Linked DNA regions of Verminephrobacter eiseniae EF01-2. The protein of the gene in region 1 interacts with the protein of each later gene in a pairwise test. Links are inferred from orthologs where the notes say so. Each region holds a gene or a part of one and is shown on either strand. Other genes may lie near its edges.

Region 1 (3,089 bases):
TTGGAACGAGTTTGCGCTGGCTTCACAGCTGACCAGGTCGCCGGACACCAAGACCATGCCCGTGGCTTTGATGGATTTCACGGCGCAATTTACCATCGATTGGGCCGGCATGTGCGCCATGGCGGTGCTGATCATCATTCCCGCACTGCTGCTGACGTTTCTGGTGCAAAAGCACCTGATTGCCGGGCTGACGCTGGGCGGCGTCAAAGGCTGACATTGCGGTGCTGCCTCATGAAACCAACGACTGCGGTACCCAAAAAAAGCGCCAAACCCGCTGCACAGAAGGCTGCTGCGCAAAAGGCTGCTGTGCCTCTGGCTGCCAGTGCCAAACGGCCACAGTATGCGGCCCCGGCATTGGAAAAGGGTATCGATATCCTGGAACTGCTCACCGATGCAGAGCATGGTTTGGGCATGGCGGAAATTGCGCAGAAGTTGCACCGCAGCGTTGGCGAGATATTCCGGATGGTGGTTACGCTGCAGCGCCGCAACTGGCTGTATGCGGATCGCGCTGATTGCTATCACTTGACGACGCGGATGTTTGAATTGGCCCACAGGAACCGGCCCATTCGTACTTTGGTGGAGGCAGCATTGCCCAGCATGCAACTGGTTGCCAAGCAGGCATTGCAATCGTGCCATCTTGCCGTGTTTGAAGCGGGCCGGATATTGGTCATTGCGCAGGTTCAAGCGCCGGGGCCGCTGTCTTTCGGGGTGCGCACCGGCTCTGTGGTCGGTATGTTCAATACCGCTTCCGGCCAGGTGATGCTGGCGTTCCGTTCGCCGCAAGAAAGGGAACGTCTGTTGGAGCAAAACGCCATTTTGACCGGTGAGCCCGGTGTTTTGCGTGGAGAGGCATTGGCGGGCGTCGATAAAGTCGCCGCTGACGGGTTTGCCTGCTCTCCCAGCCAGCAATTGCGCGGGGTGACGAATCTTGGCTGTCCTGTATGGGGGAGCGATGGCCAGGTGGTTGCAGCGGTCGTCATCCCCTTCGTAGAGCGGTTGGACGTTTACCGTGGCCCGACTTTGGAGGAAACGCTGCTGATTTTGAAAAATGCCGCTGTGGATATTTCCAAGGCTTTGGGGCAACCCGGGGGGTCGTGACCGGAGCGGCAGGGTGGCAGGGTGGTGCAGCGCTGCTACATGGCCTTGAACAGGTGGGCGTAGAGGCGGCTGACGGGGAGCTTTTCGGGGCGACCGGTCAATTCCAGGTGCAGCTTGCCGGCTTCGTCGCGCGTCACGGTGGTGATGGCGTCGGCACGCACCAGGGTGCTGCGGTGGATCTGCCAGAACACCCGCTGATCGAGCTGGGCGATCAGTTCCTTGAGCGGGGTGCGGATCAGGAATTCGCGCGCCGCCGTGAGCACGCGCACGTACTTGTCTGCGGCCTCGAAATACAGCACCTCGGCCACGGGCACCATATGGACGCGGTTGCCGCTGCTGGCCGGAATCAGCGTCAGCGCTGCGCCGGAAGATGCGCTGCTGCCCGGCACGACACCCGGCGCTGCCAGCAGATGGCGCAGTTGCGCCATGGTGGCCTCCAAATCAATAGCGTAAGGCGCGTGATTGGCGAGCGCCTGCTGTAGTTTTTGCACTGTTTTTTGCAGCCGCGCCGGCTGTATTGGCTTGAGCAGGTAGTCGATGGCCTGCGCTTCAAAAGCCTGCACGGCGTACTGGTCGTAGGCCGTCACGAACACCAGCGCCGGAAACGGGCGCGCGGACGGGCCTGTGCCGGGCCAGTCCTCGGCCAGTTCCACGGCGGCGTCGAGCCCGCTTTGGCCGGGCATGCGGATGTCGAAGAACAGCAACTCGGGTTGCAATGCCAGCGCCTGGCGCACGGCCGACAGCCCATCGCCCACGGTGGCGACGATTTGCAACCCGGGCCAGGCGCGGCTGAGCTCTTGCTGCAACGCGGCGGCCAGCAGGGGCTCGTCTTCGGCAATCAATGCGCGCGGGGCGGGCTGGTTCATGGCGCTGGCCGCAGCGGAAAAGTGACGCAGGCGCAGGTTCCACCTGCGCTGGGGGTTTGCACATCGAGGGTGCCTGCGCTGCCGTGCAGGCTGGCCAGGCGTTCGCGCACCTGGCTCAGGCCAAAGCGTTGGCCGGGGGGCGGGGCGGGGGGCAGGCCGGCGCCGGTGTCATGGACTTCGATGACCAGCAGCGGGCCGTGGGCGCCAGGGCGGGTGCCGGCGCGCACGCTGATGCGGCCACCGGCGACCTGGGGCTCCAGGCCGTGGCGGATGGCATTTTCCACCAGGGGTTGCAGCAGCAGGGTCGGCACGGGCACGGCGCGCAGGGCCTCGGGCAGGGTGAGGGTGTAGGCCATGCGCGGGCCCATGCGCATGGCCATCAGTTCCAGATAGTCGCGCAGGCGCTCGAACTCGGTGGCCAGCGGGTGCTCGGTGCTGCGCGATGCGCTGAGTGTGGCGCGCAGGTAGTCGATCATGCGGTCGATCATCTGCTGCGCGCGCGCCGGGTCGGTGCCGATCAACATGCGCAGGTTGGCCAGCGTGTTGAACAGCATGTGCGGCTCCAGTTGCGTTTGCAGCAGCCGGAGTTGCGCCTCGGCGGCTTGGCCGCGCGCCTCGTCCATTCTGGCGTGCAGCCTGGTGTGTTTGCTGCCGCTGTAGAAGAAATAGATGACGGCAAAGCTTGCCAGCAGCGTGATGCCGATGGAGATGCGCAACTGTGCCCCGCCGCCCGGCGCCCAGGATGAAAATCCGCACCACCAGGCGGCCAGCAAGTTGCCCCCCAGGTAGCCCAGGATGATGCCCAGCGCCGGCAAGACCAATCCGGGGATGCCGGCGGGCCAGCCCGTGTCGGGGTTGGGCCGAAAGAGGTGGCGCCCGAAGTCGATCAGCGCCCAGCACAGCGTGCCGATGGCCAGCGAGTAGCGCAAGGGGATGTCGTAAGGCCAATCGGGCTGGAACGCGCACTGTATGGCCGCGATGACTAGGCAAAAGGCCATGGTCCGCAGCAGGTTGCGCAGTTTGTCGAGCCAGTCGATGGGCGTGGCGCGGCGCCAGGCCCCATCGCGGTCATGCAAAGCAGCGCTCATCGCACTTGGCGCCGCAGGCGCTCGCGCTCCTTTTGCA
Region 2 (2,914 bases), 1.5 Mb from region 1 along the record:
GCCAGCGCACGCTGCGGTTCTTTGCCGATCGTGTCGAAGGCAACCTGCTGGCCGCCCACCAAGAGATCCAGAAACTGGCCCTGCTGCACCCGGCCGGCGAATTGACGCAGGCCCAGGTCGAAGCCGCCGTGCTCGATGTCGCGCGCTACGACGTGTTCAAACTGTCCGAATCGGTGCTGGCCGGGCAGACCGCCCGCGTGCAGCGCATGCTCGATGGCCTGCAAGCCGCAGGCGAGAACGAAGTGCTGGTGCACTGGGCGCTGGCCGAAGACATCCGTGCGCTCAAGCGCGTGAAAGACGCGATGAACGCCGGCCGCCCGCTGCCGCTGGCGCTGCGCGAAAACCGCATCTGGGGTCCCCGGGAGCGCCTGTTCGAGCGCATCCTGCCCCAGGCCAGCGATGCGGCACTGGCCCGGCTATTGCAATCGGCGCACATCGTGGACGGCATCGTCAAGGGCCTGCGCTGGCCTGACTGGCCCGCCGATAGTTGGCAGGCATTGCAGCGACTGGCGCTGCAACTGAGCCGGCTGACATCGACCGCGCACTGACGGGCTTTGGGCCGCGCTGGTGATGCCCAATGGGGTCAATGGGGTTAATGGGGTCAATGGGGTCAATGGGGTCAATAGGCCACGGAGGCTTGATTTCACTTCGCCACGAGCTAGAAAAACAATAGCACAATGAATCTGCGGCACAATCGCCCGATGAGTCCGATGAACCTGGCTGAACTGACCGAATACACGCGCCATCTCGGCACCCGGGCCAAAACCGCATCTGCGCTGATGGCCAAAGCGCCAGCGGCCAGTAAGAGCCAGGCGCTCAAGGCGCTGGCGCGGCGGCTGCGCGACAACACCCCGGCGCTGCAAATCGACAACGCCCGCGACTTGGAGCGCGCCCGTGCTGCCGGTCTGGCCGCGCCCATGGTCGAGCGCCTGCAACTGAGTCCGCAGACCTTGGAAACCTGCGCCCAGGGCTGCGAGCAATTGGCGGCCATGCCCGACATCATCGGTGCGATCCAGGGCTTGCAGCAGCAACCCAGCGGCATCCGCGTAGGCCGGATGCGGGTGCCGATCGGCGTGTTCTGCATGGTCTACGAAAGCCGCCCGAACGTGACCATCGAAGCCGCCAGCCTGTCGATCAAGAGCGGCAACGCCTGCATCCTGCGCGGCGGCTCTGAAGCCATGGCCTCGAACCAGGCGCTGACAGCACTGGTGCAGCAGGCGCTGGCCGAGGCCGGCCTGCCGCAAGACGCGGTGCAACTGGTGCAGACCACCGACCGCGCCGCCGTGGGCCAGCTCATCGCCATGCCCGAATGCGTCGACCTGATCATCCCGCGCGGCGGCAAGGGCCTGATCGAGCGCATCAGCCGCGAAGCCCGGGTGCCGGTCATCAAGCACCTGGACGGCAACTGCCACATCTATGTCGACGCCCCCTGCGACATCGCCATGGCCGTGCAAGTCGCCGACAACGCCAAAACCCACAAGTACAGCCCCTGCAACGCCAGCGAAAGCCTGCTCGTGGCCAGGCCGGTGGCCGCCGAATTCCTGCCGAAAATCGGCGCCATATATGCCACCAAGGGCGTGGAAATGCGCGCCTGCCCCGAGGCGCTGGCGATTTTGGGCGCAGTGACGGGCGCCAAGCTGCTGCCCGCCACCGAGCAAGACTGGTCCGAGGAATACCTGGCCCCCATCATCAGCGTGAAAGTGCTCGACGGCGTGGACGCCGCCATTGCCCATATCAACCGCTATTCGAGCCACCACACCGACGCCATCCTGACCATGCACCACGCGCATGCCCAACGCTTCCTGCGCGAGGTGGATTCGGCCAGCGTGCTGGTCAATGCCAGCACCCGCTTTGCCGATGGTTTCGAGTACGGACTGGGCGCAGAAATCGGCATCAGCACCGACAAACTGCATGCGCGCGGCCCGGTGGGCATCGAAGGGCTGACCTCGCTCAAGTATGTGGTGCTGGGCGAAGGCGAAATTCGCCACTGAGGGCGGCGGATGCCCGGCTTTCACGGCCGGCGGACAGCTCCGAGCCCCAATGGGCATGGGGTACACTCGCCAAGTGCATGACTCACCTCATTCCATTTCCCAATCGTTCATGAAAGCAAAGGCGGAGCGCAGACAGTACCAATGTACGGCAAGCGACGCCGGCAAAGTGCACGGATGATTTGTAAATGGAATCACTCCCATCGGGTTTCGAATTGCCAATGAAATCGAATCACCCCGGCAGGCAGGATGATGAAAACACCGGGGCCAGCCCGGAGAAAATCGACGGAACCGAAGAGCCTCGACTGCGCTGGCATTTTCACCCGATCGCCAATGCCCGCGCTCACGAAGATGTCGTTGAGCAGATCATTTTCTCGATCTTGTCGGGTGCTTATTCTGCCGATGACCGCCTGCCCAGCGTCGAGCAGTTGGCACAAGCGATGAATGTCAGCAAGCCGGTCATTGGCGAGGCGCTCAAGGTCCTGATCAAGGCCAAAATCGTCCGGGTGCAGCGGGGTCGCTCCGGGGGACTGTTCGTGCTGACGAATAATGTGCCGGACGGTGTGCTGGCGCTGACCGCGCAATTGCGCCATGTGAGTCTGAGCGAAATCATCGAAGCGCGCCATCCGGTCGAACTGCAACTGGCGCTTTTGGCCGCCGAGCGGGCGACGCAAGCCGATTTTGCCGCCCTGCGCTCATGCATCGACCAACTGCGCGGGCATCGCCATAGCGATCTGTCGATCCGCATCCGTTACGACCACATGTTCCACTACACGCTGGGACGCATTGCGCGCAGTAGCGCGCTGGCGCTGTTTCAGCACCAGATTCTGGAGCAGATTTTTCTGCGCATGCCGGATTATTTTCTATACGAAGAAAACCCGGATACCGTCATCACCCTGCACGAGGGTACATTGGCCGCGATCCGC

The links. Proteins that work in one complex are often made in the same cells at the same time.
Region 2: the proteins of VEIS_RS11165 (region 1) and VEIS_RS04740 interact in binary tests that used the Escherichia coli proteins (3 or more experiments, as listed by UniProt). The link is inferred for Verminephrobacter eiseniae EF01-2 from one-to-one orthologs.

The regions. Positions count from the first base shown.
Region 1 is NC_008786.1:2,586,474-2,589,562, forward strand. Bases 50-3,048 are described here. They hold VEIS_RS11165 (LytR/AlgR family response regulator transcription factor), read right to left. Parts: upstream 1,965-3,048; coding sequence 1,134-1,964; downstream 50-1,133. Other genes in these bases: VEIS_RS11155 (carbohydrate ABC transporter permease), read left to right, coding at 50-214; VEIS_RS11160 (IclR family transcriptional regulator), read left to right, coding at 232-1,098; VEIS_RS11170 (sensor histidine kinase), read right to left, coding at 1,961-3,048. Outside these bases: more of VEIS_RS11155, read left to right, coding at 1-49; more of VEIS_RS11170, read right to left, coding at 3,049-3,052; VEIS_RS11175 (2TM domain-containing protein), read right to left, coding at 3,049-3,089. UniProt on the Escherichia coli protein: Member of the two-component regulatory system BtsS/BtsR, which is part of a nutrient-sensing regulatory network composed of BtsS/BtsR, the low-affinity pyruvate signaling system YpdA/YpdB and their respective target proteins, BtsT and YhjX.
Region 2 is NC_008786.1:1,074,812-1,077,725, reverse strand. The notes cover bases 27-2,850. They hold VEIS_RS04740 (glutamate-5-semialdehyde dehydrogenase), read left to right. Parts: upstream 27-710; coding sequence 711-1,991; downstream 1,992-2,850. Other genes in these bases: VEIS_RS04735 (FadR/GntR family transcriptional regulator), read left to right, coding at 2,210-2,850; holA (DNA polymerase III subunit delta), read left to right, coding at 27-548. Also shown: more of holA, read left to right, coding at 1-26; more of VEIS_RS04735, read left to right, coding at 2,851-2,914. UniProt on the Escherichia coli protein: Catalyzes the NADPH-dependent reduction of L-glutamate 5-phosphate into L-glutamate 5-semialdehyde and phosphate. The product spontaneously undergoes cyclization to form 1-pyrroline-5-carboxylate.